4 regions of the Shewanella sp. TB7-MNA-CIBAN-0143 genome follow, and region 1 is predicted to be linked to each of the others. Evidence: predicted binding sites of a transcription regulator. Region 1 holds the regulator's gene; each other region holds the start of a gene.
The links. Region 1 encodes sigma-54, which starts transcription at its own class of promoters, with help from an activator protein. Its sites were predicted from a motif close to GTTGGCACGNNNNTNGNNT; they were not measured.

Region 1 (3,202 bases):
GGCTTAGTAAAAAGCGATAAAGGCCGAATATTGATTGACGATGACGACCTTACTGCCGATCCAATGCATTTGCGCGCCCGCAAAGGTATAGGTTACTTACCACAAGAAGCCAGTATTTTCCGCAAGCTCACCGTTTACGACAACATAATGGCCGTACTGCAAACTCGCAAAGAGCTCAGCACAGACCAACGTATTGAACAGCTTGAGCATCTACTCGAAGAGTTCCACATTACTCACATACGCGACAGCCAAGGTATGTCGTTATCGGGTGGCGAACGTCGTCGAGTTGAAATTGCGCGCGCTTTAGCTGCTAATCCAAAATTTATTTTGCTTGATGAGCCCTTTGCTGGTGTTGATCCTATTTCGGTCATCGACATTAAAAAAATCATCCAACAACTTAAAAATCGCGGTTTAGGGGTATTAATTACCGACCATAACGTACGTGAAACGCTAGACGTTTGTGAGCGAGCCTATATCGTCAGCCAGGGTAATTTAATTGCCGAAGGCACACCTGATGAGATATTAAGTAATCAACAAGTTCGAGCTGTGTACTTAGGTGAACAATTCAAGCTATAGTTACTTTACTGGCCTTTTAGTCTAGCTAACTCATTTCATTGAACGATACCTAAACAACGTTAAATGTCATTGATGTTTATGGCAATCGATTACAGTTCGAGATTGTCATTTTTATGGAAAATCATCTAGGGATAAGCGGTAAATGAAAGCGTCACTCCAACTTAAAATGGGTCAACACTTAACCATGACCCCACAATTGCAGCAAGCCATTCGCTTACTGCAATTATCGTCATTGGAGCTACAGCAGGAAATCCAACAAGCATTAGATTCAAATCCATTGCTTGAAATAGAAGATGAGTTTTCTGAAGCAAAAAACTCCTTAAAAGAAAACCGCGACCAAGCGGATACCGACTTTAGTGACAACAGTATTGTTAATGTCGAAAAAGACACTTCCACCGTCGACATAGCAGAATCCATGACCAAAGAAACCATGGATGATTTAGCCATGGATACCACATGGGATGAAGTATACACAGCCTCACCTATGTCAGGTTCGGGCAGTGCAAGCATGCGCGATGACGACATGCCCTTTCAAGGTGAAACTACTGAAGGTTTGTACGAACACTTAGAATGGCAAAAAAATCTCACTCCATTTTCAGACACCGATCTCGCCATTGCCACCGCCATTATTGATGCCATTGATGAACGCGGTTATTTAACCCAAAGTACCGAAGATATTCTCGAAGCCATGGGTGATGAAAATGTGGAACTCGATGAGGTTGAAGCGGTATTAAAACGCGTTCAACACTTTGACCCTGTGGGTGTTGCTGCACGTGATTTAAGTGAATGCCTATTTATCCAATTAGCGCAATACTCTAACGACACACCCCATATCGATAATGCCCGTTTGTTAATTAAAGGCTATTTAGAGTTAATTGCTGGCCGTGATTTCAGATTATTGATGCGTAAAACAAAACTAAAAGAAAATGAGTTACGTGACGCAATCACTTTAATCCAGACACTCAATCCTCGTCCGGGCTTATTAATTACCCCCATGGATGATGAATACGTGATTCCCGATGTCACAGTATTAAAGAAAAATGGCCGTTGGGTAGTAGAGTTAAACCCAGACAACATGCCTAAAATTGGTGTTAATCAGCAATATGCAGCCATGGCTAGAGGCAGTAAAAACCCGTCGGATAGTCAATTTATTCGAGGCCATCTGCAAGAGGCTAAATGGTTTATTAAAAGTATTGAAAGCCGTAATGATACTTTACTTAAAGTGGCAAATTGCATTGTGCAATTTCAGCAAGGCTTTTTTGAATATGGCGAAGAAGCCATGAAGCCTATGGTGCTCAATGATATCGCTGAAGCTGTAGAAATGCATGAATCGACCATTTCACGAGTCACCACACAAAAATATATGCACACCCCTCGAGGCTTATTTGAACTAAAATACTTCTTCTCTAGCCATGTCAGTACTGACGATGGCGGGGAATGCTCATCAACGGCCATTCGTGCTTTTATCAAAAAGCTGGTTGCCGCAGAAAACCAGAAAAAACCACTGAGTGACAGTAAAATGGCTCAGCTTCTGGCAGAACAGGGCATAAACGTTGCTCGTCGTACGATAGCAAAATACCGTGAAGCAATGATGATCCCGCCCTCAAACCAACGTAAGAGTTTATAACCTACTAGGCAATGGAGGATTTTTTATGCAAATAAGTCTGACTGGACGTCATGTCGAAATAACAGAATCTTTACGTGAATACATCCACAGTAAATTTTCAAAGCTTGAACGACACTTCGATCAGATCCATAATGTACACGTTGTGCTCAATGTAGAAAAATTACAACAAAAAGCAGAAGCCAAAATCAACATTAATGGCGCAGAAATTTTTGCAATGTCAGAAAGTACTGATATGTATGCTGCAATAGACGCCCTGATCGATAAACTCGACCGTCAGGTAATTAAACACAAAGAGAAGAATACAAAACACTAACGATGGAACTTTGTACCATTCTGCAGCCGGAATGCACTACCTGTGCCACACCGGGCAGTAAGAAAAAAGTACTGGAACTCATCAGCAATTTAGTCGCTGCCCAGTACCCAACCCTGTCTTCGCAAGAGGTTTTTGAAAGCCTGTTAGCGAGAGAGAAAATGGGTAGCACAGGTATAGGAAATGGCATTGCGATACCTCATGGTAGATTAACGACCATCGATCACCCTATCGCGATATTTATTAAATGTGAAGAAGCCATTGCCTTTGATGCAATCGATAAGCAACCCGTGGATCTTTTATTTGCTTTGTTAGTACCTGCAGACCAGTGCCAACAACATTTAGGCACGTTATCGAGCATGGCCCAAAAGTTAAGCGATAAGCAAATATTGAAACAGCTTCGTAAAACTCACGACGCAACAGAACTTTATCAGGTTATTACTGCATGAAACTAGTTATAGTATCGGGACGTTCAGGCTCAGGGAAATCCGTTGCCCTGAGAGTATTAGAAGACCTAGGATATTATTGTGTTGATAATTTGCCTTTACCACTCATTGGCACATTATTAGCCCAGCTTAAAGGCAGTAATGATTTGGTTGCGATTAGCGTTGATGTTCGTAACATTGCAGAACAAGGTAAAGCGCTTCAAGACCAATTGGCACTACTTCAAAATGACACTGAAATTATCA
Region 2 (3,202 bases), on a different contig from region 1:
CGTGCATTAACGTTTGATGAGGCATGTTTGCTGCTTGAAGGTTTTGCCAAAGGAAAAGTATCGCGTGTGCAAATGGCCAGTGCCATGATGCTCATGCGCGTGCGCGGTGAAACGACTGAAGAAATAGCAGGGATGGTGGCGGGCTTACGTCGCACTGTCGATAAAGGTTGGCATTCGCTGGCAGTAGATATCGATTGGCCAGTATATGCGGGCAAGCGCGAGCAGTTACCTTGGCTTCTACTCGTTGCTAAGTTATTAGCGAAACAAGGTGTTCGGGTGATGTTACACGGTGACAGCCAAGCGTTACCTCATCGCCGTCATGTTGAATCATGTTTAGCATCACTTAATATTGCGTGTTGTACATCATCACAAATGGCCAAAGTGGCATTGCAGTCAGATAATATTGTTTATGTCCGAGCGGGTGACTTAGCACCAGTGTTAGATGAGTGTCGTCAATTACATCAAGAATTAGGTCTACGCAGTTTGATTCAAACCGCAGCGCGTTGCATGAACCCAACTAATGCACCTATAAGCCTTCGCAGTTATTTTCACCCTGGGTTAGATACGGTACATCAAGGAATATGCGAAATTTTATTTGAGAAAAGCGAATATCACGCCGGCAGTGTGGCTATTTTTAAAGGCTTACAAGGTGAAACCGAGTGTAATCCAAGAGTGGCTACCACGATAACTGTTGTCAACGGACAGACAGATAATATAGCGGTATCGAGCTTATCTATCCCTACGTTATTAGAAGGCTTTTCTGGTGCAAAAGTGGGTCAAGCTGAATTATCTAGCGACATTCTTGCGCTGTTATGGCGCGAAAAAGAGCCTTTTTCTGCTGATGCGCTGACATCATTAATGTCGCGCACCATGATTGAGCAGGCGCTTAGCAGTATGACGGCAACGTTGGCTGCAGTATTGTTATTACTTAACCACAAATTAAATACAGCGATTATTCCACAGGAATCAATTTCACCAGAATCCATTTCACACAAATCAAATTCACAAAAGATTATGGCAGCGGAGCAAGCCGTTTACTTGAGTCAACAATGTTGGGCAAACCGCTTCAGTTCAACAGACAATCCATTAGCCAAATGGCTGAACGAGGAGTGGTTATGCGCAGTTTAATTTTTTGTGACCTGAGTTTTTCAGCTGTGCCAGTGGTCGATTGTGAAGTTGTAAAGTACCAAGCTTGTTTGGCAGCGTTTGGACATGTCACGGTGTTAACTTCTGTGAGCCAAATTGAGCAACGATTACATCAACAAACATTTGATACCTTGTTGATATTAACCGATACATTGCACGCTCAAATCCAAGGACTTATTCAGCGTACATTAACCAGTAAGCCAATGGTGATAGTTGTCAATGCCAAAACATGGCAGCAGACAGCATTAACCGAGTTACTTGATTGCGGTCGCATCACTTTTATTCCTGAGATGTTAAGTGTTAATCGTTTAACCAGTGTCATTAGTTTGGCCCAAGCACGTTTTAATGCTGCGAGTAAAACACTCGCCGAATTTAAGAAACTGGATGATGAAATCCGCAGTATAAAACTACTTAGTCAGGCCAAGCTTATCGTTATGCAGCAAGGGTTCGATGAAACCAAAGCGCACCAGATTATTCAACAACAAGCGATGCAAAAAGGTTTGTCATTAGCTCAAATGTCAGCGCAAATTATTGCTATTGTGACTCAGCATCATGGTAAGTCAAAATCACTAAACACCGCAGTGAACAACGATGGTGCGCCTCACTTTGGTGCGGTTGTGACCAAGATGGACAACAGTAGAGCATTTAGTAAAGGCTGTTGATTTTTTAAGGCTAATAAATCAATAGTTTAAGTCTTTTTTGTAGTTGGCATAGAGCCTGCAAACAATACATATAATGAATAAAGTATCAGATTGACGATAGTGTGAATGGCAGCAATTAACGGGGTCGTTTACCTCAACAATTTATTTTAAAAATTTGGATCTCAACAGGCAATGGCGCCAACTCCTTAAGCGGAGTTGGCGCCATTTTGCTTTTTACGGTCCAAGGCATGAAGGAGTTGGATATGGCAGTCTCAAAACCCAAGTTAGTGGTCGTTGGTAATGGCATGGTTGGTCATCATTTTATTGAGCAAGTGTGCAGTTTAGGTCTCAATAAAACGTTTGATGTGCACGTGTTTGGTGAAGAGCCGCGTCCAGCTTATGACCGAGTGCAGCTGTCAAAATATTTCGAGACCGGTAGCGCCGATCCACTGATGTTAACCAGCGCGCAAGATTATCAAGATTGGGGCATTACGCTTCACTTAAACACACCTATTACGGCAATTGATATTGCCGCCAAAACGGTGACTAGCGCGCAAGGTGATCATTATTCTTATACCCGCTTAGTGCTTGCAACGGGATCATTTCCATTTGTGCCACCGATACAAGGTAACGATCGTGCTCAATGCTTAGTGTATCGCACCATTGAAGATCTTGAATCGATTCAGGCCGCAGCTCAAAACAGTCAAGTTGGGGTGGTTGTTGGTGGTGGACTATTAGGTTTAGAAGCCGCCAATGCCATGATGCAGCTCGGGGTAAAAACACACGTTGTTGAGTTTGCACCACAATTGATGCCCGTTCAGCTAAATGATAAAGCGGGTGAATTACTGTGCAGTAAAATTGAACAGCTCGGCGTGAGTGTACATACTTCAAAAGCCACCACTGCGATTATTGACGGTGAAACGGCAATGCACCGAATGACCTTTAATGATGAGTCTTATCTTGAAACTGACATGATTGTGTTTTCTGCCGGTATTCGTCCACAAGATTCATTAGCTCGAGTTTCAAATATCTGTATCGGTGAACGTGGCGGCATTGAAATTGACGATTACTGTTTAACCTCAGCGCCCGATGTTTATGCCATCGGTGAGTGTGCGTTATGGCAACAAAAAATATTTGGTTTAGTTGCACCTGGTTACCAAATGGCCCGAGTGGTCGCTTCGCATATTGCTTCATTAACATCTAATAGCGTGTCGCAGTCATTTACCGGCGCAGACATGAGTACCAAACTTAAATTATTGGGTGTTGATGTGGCCGCTATTGGTGCTAGCCGTGGTTTTGATAACGCACAGTTTGTTGAGTTATCTGATAACCAAGCGGGTATTTATAAAAAATTATGGTTAGACGAAACCGGTAAATTTTTAAAAGGTGCAGTGCTGATTGGTGATAACAGCGAT
Region 3 (3,202 bases), on a different contig from region 1:
TCAGCGCGCAGTTGCCGTTCTATCGGTTTCATCGACTTTTTAACTACCTCAGACAAAGAAGGCAAATTATGCTTCCCCATCAAAGGCGCTAAACGACTGCGGACTAAATATTGTTTGTTCTCACCTAACACAATACCGCTATGCTGTTCTAAAAACAGCCTAAATTGATTGTACTCTGCTTCAGCAAGTGATTTATCTGTCACATTATCTTCCTAATAGGTAAGCCTATGAACTCAACCTCCAATATTTTGCAATCTTTTGCAATAATAAAAGGTTTATAAACTTAAATGTTTGTTAACCGCTGCGGCTAACTCATCGGGGTTAAACTTAGCAATAAAGTCGTTAGCCCCTACTTTTTGTACCATCGCCTGGTTAAATACACCACTTAATGATGTGTGCAATACTACTTTGATATTCTTTAATTTTGGATCATTACGAATTTCAGCCGTTAAGGTATAACCATCCATTTCAGGCATTTCAATATCAGAAATGATTAACGGAATTTCAACTGAAACATCATCCATTTCTGCGGCAATACTTTTCAGTTTTTCCAGCGCCTCTCTACCATCTTTAGCGGTATCGATTTGCAGATTTAATGACTCTAACGAACGAATAATTTGTTTACGTGCTACAGCAGAATCATCAATAACCATAATATGATAATGCTGTTCTCTATCAATAGTTAATGCTTCATTGAGCTCTTTACTGATAGAAGTCTTAACCGGTGAAATTTCATCAAGAATTTTTTCAACATCTAAAATCTCTACCAACTCACCTTCAATCTCTGTCACCGCAGTTAAATAAGAAGAGCGGCCAGAACCTTGCGGTGGAGGCATAATGGCTTCCCAATTCATGTTGATAATACGTTCAACTGAACTGACTAAAAAGCCTTGAATACTTCGGTTATATTCAGAAATGATAATAAAGCAATTTTCTGTTGATGTCAGTGGGCGTCCACCCGTTGCGGCACTTAAATCGATAACGGAAATGGTTGAGCCACGAATATGAGCAACACCTTTAACAAAACGGTTTAATTTAGGCAACGTAGTCAGTGGTGGGCATTGCAACACCTCTTTCACTTTAAACACGTTAATGCCAAACCGTTGACGGCCGCTAAGCCTAAACAATAGCAGCTCGAGTCTGTTTTGCCCGACAAGTTGGGTACGTTTATTTACTGAATCTAAAATGCTCGACATAACAAGGCCTTGTAGTTAACTGTCACCCAAAAGGATAAAAATTGTTCTTTGAAATTATAGTAAACCTTGGTTTAGCATAATACGGTTAGTACATATTTTACTGATGGTCACTCAATTTGAGTGTAAACCATCACCAATGTAACAAATACATCTCAATTTAATGAATCAAAAAGTGGGCATGCAACTTGCTTTAATTTTGTATAAATTAGCTCGCACTGTGAACTGACACTTTTTTGACGAAGGGATAATGTTATTCTTATGTCCCCTAGCCCATTTATTTTAGCTTATTGTGTATGCAGAGATTACTCGCATATTTTTCGTTTTTCAAAGTATAGGTGCATTCTGGCAAAACAAGCTAGTATCTTCATTATGAAAGTATTTTTTTTATGTTTTTTGTGTTCAATAACATTTTCTTTGCCTGCAATTGCTAGCGAAGAAATTATCACACCTTCACTATCGACCATTTATGCGTTAGCTAAAGAGGCGGTAGCCAAAAAAATTGATGCTGACTCAAAAGCTAAAGTGCAAATAACCCCACAAAACCTTGAGGGCAGAATCAGTCCACCAGCCTGTTACCCACCGATTAATGTCGAACTTGCCAGTGAAAGGGCTATTAGTCGAAATAACATGGTAAAACTCAGTTGTAATAGCCCAGACTATGACTATCCATGGCAAATGTATCTCTCTGTTCGAGTCGAAATCCAATACCCTGTTGTGGTAGCTAACCAACTATTGTCCCCAGACCAAATTATTGGCGAACATCATTTACAAGTCATGTATGTTGACCAATATAGCTTAAAAGGTCAGTTTTTTTCCGACACCACGACATTAATCGGCTCGCGGGTGAAACGTCGGGTAGCGAAAGACTCTCCAGTATTAAGTAATAACCTGTGCTTTGTTTGCAAAGGTGACACTGTTTCTATTTATGCTAAAACCACTAATGTAGAAATAAAAACCCTTGGAGAAGCACTGCGTGATGGCAATATCGATGAGGTTATCAGAGTAAAAAACAGTAACACTAGCAAACAATTCGATGCGGTTGTAATTGGCGTTGGCGAAGTTGAAGTAAGAATGTAAAATAGCGTTAAAGTTTTTTCCTGGGGTGCCGATAGCCTGATTGGAAAACCTGATTCATTACGCTGGAGCCTCCCATGGCAATTGATATTAAGCATAACACTGCTACCAATACACAAATGCGCACTGCACGTGACACGCAGTCTGCTACGCAATCTACAACTACTGCAGCCCCAAAATCAGCTGCACCGGTTAAAACAGATTCCGTTAGCATTACCTCTCAAGCTCAACAGCTTCAGAGCGCGCAAACAAAAATGGCATCGTTACCAGAAGTAGACCAAAAAAAGGTCGCTGAAATTAAGCAAGCAATCTCTGAGGGACGATATAAAGTCGATCCAGAAAAGCTTGCAGCGAATATTGCCAGCTTTGAAGCAGAGCTAGGCGGTTTATCGTTTGACAGAGAGTAACCGTTAAACGTTACTCTTTAACTTGTTTTAACGACACACAGATAATAGGTGCAAACTTGCATCATAGAGAAGTGTTAGTTAAAAAAACCTAAGAGTAATTTATGACAGAGTTAAACCAGCCATTACACAAGCAAGCAAGCGAAGATCAACGCAAAGAGCTACACCAACTGCTTGATAGTCAAAATCAGACATTAACGCAGCTGAAATCGCTTATTGTTGAAGAGAAAGCGGCATTATCCAAACAAGATGCCGACAAACTGCTGGCGCTTTCCAAAGATAAAACCCAGTGCTTATTCAATATGAAAGCCACTGACGAAAAACTGGCAAGCCACCCACAACACAATCTGCTCACCACCGATACTGAACTGGCACAACAAGTCTCACGAGCTAAAGCTATTCTCGCCGAGTGCAAAGACATCAACAGTCAGAATGCCAGCTTGATTGAGCTCAATATCGCCAGCCTCAATCGATTTGCCCAGGCATTACAAGCCAGCCGCAATGCCTCAAGCTTGACCTACAATGACA
Region 4 (3,202 bases), on a different contig from region 1:
CTACGACGCATATTGACAGTCTACTCGCTGCACTTTTATTCATTTAGCCTTCCTTTTTTAGTGATAGGATAACTAAGAATAGACCAGTCGGCTAACTTTAGTTGCTCATAATCAAAAACATACGCGTTTATCTGTAAATTATCCTACAAAATTGCCCCATCAATACTCCACTTCGGGATCAACTCATCTATATACACTATTGTATACACAATCCAAATGGGAATTATTGAGAGCATTAACTGAGTCATAGACCTTGGAGCAAACCACGCCAATCAATACAACGGCATTAAATACAGTTTCATCCACACAAGGTATTCAACCTAAATGCCATTAACATCAATCAGTTTTTTATACCGAAAAAACCTACACAATCCAGAACGAATAAGACTGTCAATATGATGGATAAGCAGTTGCTTGTACCATCAGAAGTGAAACGGAATTAATCAGTATGGGTATTATTGGCTATCGACTGTTTCAATAACTGCATATTTTCATCACGCTCATCATGATAGCTATTGTCCATATGTTCATCTACCAGCTGTTCACAACGTTTTTGGGCTTCATATTGCTTGAGAGGATCCACTTCTTTATCGGTTTGCGCTTGGCACAACACATTAGCCAAAGCCAACCACGGCATGACATTTAACAGCGGTTTTATCACATGGTTTGTCACAGAAAAATGCATCCATAAGTTATACCAATCCTATTAAATATGTGATCTTTCAGCGGGAGTTCAAAGTACTGTAGGCAAGGCAGATGATTGAAGCGAATAGTGATTCTATTTTGAAAACATCTAACGCAGCATAAAGTACTTTGAAACCCGCCAGAATGGAGTCTCTCAGGTATTCCACTTCTGTGTTGCATCGATTTAAAAGGGAACAGCCATTTCTACATCAATGCGCCTTGAATTAAAAAACCTGAGAGACTCTGAACTGATCAGATATTTAATGAGATTGGTATTAAGTGCTACACATGCTTTTTAGGCATAAAAAAACCAGCCCAAAGGCTGGTTTGAGTATAACCGAATAGATTATCCTGTTACACGTAACTCATCGACTACATCTTTTACGTCATCGGTGTTTTTAGCGATGGCTAAGGCTAAATCACGTTCTGCATCACTCGACACTGTGCCTTTTAATGTCACTACGCCATTAGCGACATCGACGTTAATATCGGAACCTGACACGTCAGCAGAGAATAATAATCGGGTTTTCACTACGGTAGCAACTTTCGAATCTGTGAGTGAGTCACTTAAATCCTTGCTGTCTTCATCACTGTACTGCTTCATCACCGAAAGCTCATTGTTAACGTCTTTCACGCCATCTAAGCTTCTAATTAACTCTCCAGCAAGTGACTTATCAACACTGCTGTTAACTTTACCTGTTAGGGTCACGTTGCCATCATGCACGTCGGTATTAATATCAAATGAGTTCAGATTTGCATTTAACAAAAGTGTTGTTTCAGCTTTACCATCGATCCACGCATCTTTTGCATCATCTTGCCAATCTTGTGCTGCATTTGCACCGAATGCCATTGAACCTAACATAATGCTCATTACTACAGATAATGTGGTCTTGTTCATAAAGTTTTCCTCCGTTGTTAATCTCAAGGAATACAATGCGTGAACCATGCCAATTGTTATAAGCATCTGTTAATAATGAATTAACAAGTATTCATGGTTATTGTCATCTTACTGATAGATGACAATATCGGACTTTTTTACCGACGCTAGGTAAATTTTTCATCGTTGCGATGAGAATTAATGACTCTCAATTGCATTCGCGGAATAGCCTGATCTAGCATTAAATGACCCCTCCAGAGAATGAACAGATGACTAATGCCGTACTATTATGCTGTCAGTCAGGTAAACACACGCCAGCCACAAATTAACATCCATTAAAACACGCTTTCTGTGTCGCCGATGGCTAAGTATGAGCAAAAGAGAGGTTTTTCATGGTGTCACAGCTCATTTGCAGCCAAGCAATACCTTCGGCAAGTTGGCTAGCAACACGCTGGTTTTTAGTTTTTCTAGCCGTTTGCTTTAAATGAGCCAAGACCTGTTGTTCGGTTTCAACCAATACCGCTATCGCTTGGGGTAACGGCTTATGCTGTATAACCTGCTCAGCCTTAGCATAGTGTCGATGTGAGGATTGTTGATGGTAAGTTTGACTATCTATTGGCCTTGCTTGGCTTGTTCGCACCACGCTAAACAAAGGAGTTAAACGATCCAGCATGCATTTTCTAATGTCGGCCATGCGGATAAAAATCCGTTTGATGTTGTAATCGTCAGCTCCTAATGTAGCTTGGGTATAAAATTGTTGCCCTTCCTGGCATAAATCAATTGCCTCATGTAATAGCCATACATCGGACTCAACCTGTTCTTCTCGAGTAAATGATTTCAACGTAAATCCTCCTGCATTGGATAATTTTACTGGCACTTTGTTGGATGGGTTGTGTAACATATACGGGTACAGCACACCTTATTAAGCAAAAACTAAACCATGAACACCCCATGCACATGGGCAAAAATTAATTAACCTTCTAATAGTTAAAGTTATTATAATTTGTCCGGGTCTGAGTTAATTACCTAATTACACGGAATGATCACTGGTGATTGTCAACACGACATCACTGGTAAACATTAGACTTAACACCACAGGGAGTGAATCGGTATGCCACGTCCAACACTTTTTTATCATTTACACCGTCGTCAAGAAGGTGAAGCACGGCTCCTGGCCTTACCGAGTTGCCAGCACTTTAATAAGATTGCTAGTTCAGTTGACCAGCCCTGGTTAGACCAGCTGCACAGTAACTCGATAGACGTTGCTATTATTGAATTATCGCAGTTAAGCCAACTAGAATACGCAGAGTTAACTGACAGTGCGTTAATGTCTGATATTGAGTTCATCTTCTTAAGCGAAGGTAAACCGAATCCTAACTTAGATTACTTAATGTCAAAAAGCGCTGGTTATCATTTTCGTCAGCCTTACGATGCCGACGCAATCAACGACACCTTAGAAGACTTTGCCCAAGACTTGCAGTCACAATCGACAAAACAACAACAGCCATTTTCTAGTGAACTAGACCAATACGGTTTGTTGGTTGGCTCATCGCGGGCAATGCACAAGTTGTATCGTACTATTCGTAAAGTTGCCGTAACCGAAAGCAACGTACTTATTGTCGGTGAAAGCGGTGCGGGTAA

Region 2: a site for sigma-54 is predicted at 1,851-1,869, ahead of nirB (nitrite reductase large subunit NirB). Genes of this name have one in related genera too.
Region 3: a site for sigma-54 is predicted at 1,369-1,387, ahead of flgA (flagellar basal body P-ring formation chaperone FlgA). Genes of this name have one in related genera too.
Region 4: a site for sigma-54 is predicted at 1,618-1,636, ahead of AAEY97_RS09620 (BON domain-containing protein). Genes of this name have one in related genera too.

What each region holds. Positions count from the first base shown of each region.
Region 1 is NZ_JBEOPL010000038.1:3,979-7,180, reverse strand. Features, by position in the region: gene lptB (LPS export ABC transporter ATP-binding protein) at 1-576, shown strand, start outside; gene AAEY97_RS20700 (RNA polymerase factor sigma-54) at 719-2,203, shown strand; gene hpf (ribosome hibernation promoting factor) at 2,229-2,516, shown strand; gene ptsN (PTS IIA-like nitrogen regulatory protein PtsN) at 2,519-2,962, shown strand; gene rapZ (RNase adapter RapZ) at 2,959-3,202, shown strand, end outside.
Region 2 is NZ_JBEOPL010000004.1:219,866-223,067, reverse strand. Features, by position in the region: gene AAEY97_RS05225 (glycosyl transferase) at 1-1,128, shown strand, start outside; gene AAEY97_RS05220 (ANTAR domain-containing response regulator) at 1,116-1,808, shown strand; gene nirB (nitrite reductase large subunit NirB) at 2,051-3,202, shown strand, end outside.
Region 3 is NZ_JBEOPL010000019.1:20,335-23,536, forward strand. Features, by position in the region: gene AAEY97_RS15525 (CheR family methyltransferase) at 1-203, opposite strand, end outside; gene AAEY97_RS15530 (chemotaxis protein CheV) at 276-1,196, opposite strand; gene flgA (flagellar basal body P-ring formation chaperone FlgA) at 1,566-2,273, shown strand; gene flgM (flagellar biosynthesis anti-sigma factor FlgM) at 2,348-2,677, shown strand; gene AAEY97_RS15545 (flagella synthesis protein FlgN) at 2,779-3,202, shown strand, end outside.
Region 4 is NZ_JBEOPL010000009.1:146,238-149,439, forward strand. Features, by position in the region: gene AAEY97_RS09610 (TetR/AcrR family transcriptional regulator) at 1-43, opposite strand, end outside; gene AAEY97_RS09615 (hypothetical protein) at 440-673, opposite strand; gene AAEY97_RS09620 (BON domain-containing protein) at 1,031-1,582, opposite strand; gene AAEY97_RS09625 (glutamyl-tRNA reductase) at 1,926-2,402, opposite strand; gene AAEY97_RS09630 (sigma-54 interaction domain-containing protein) at 2,673-3,202, shown strand, end outside.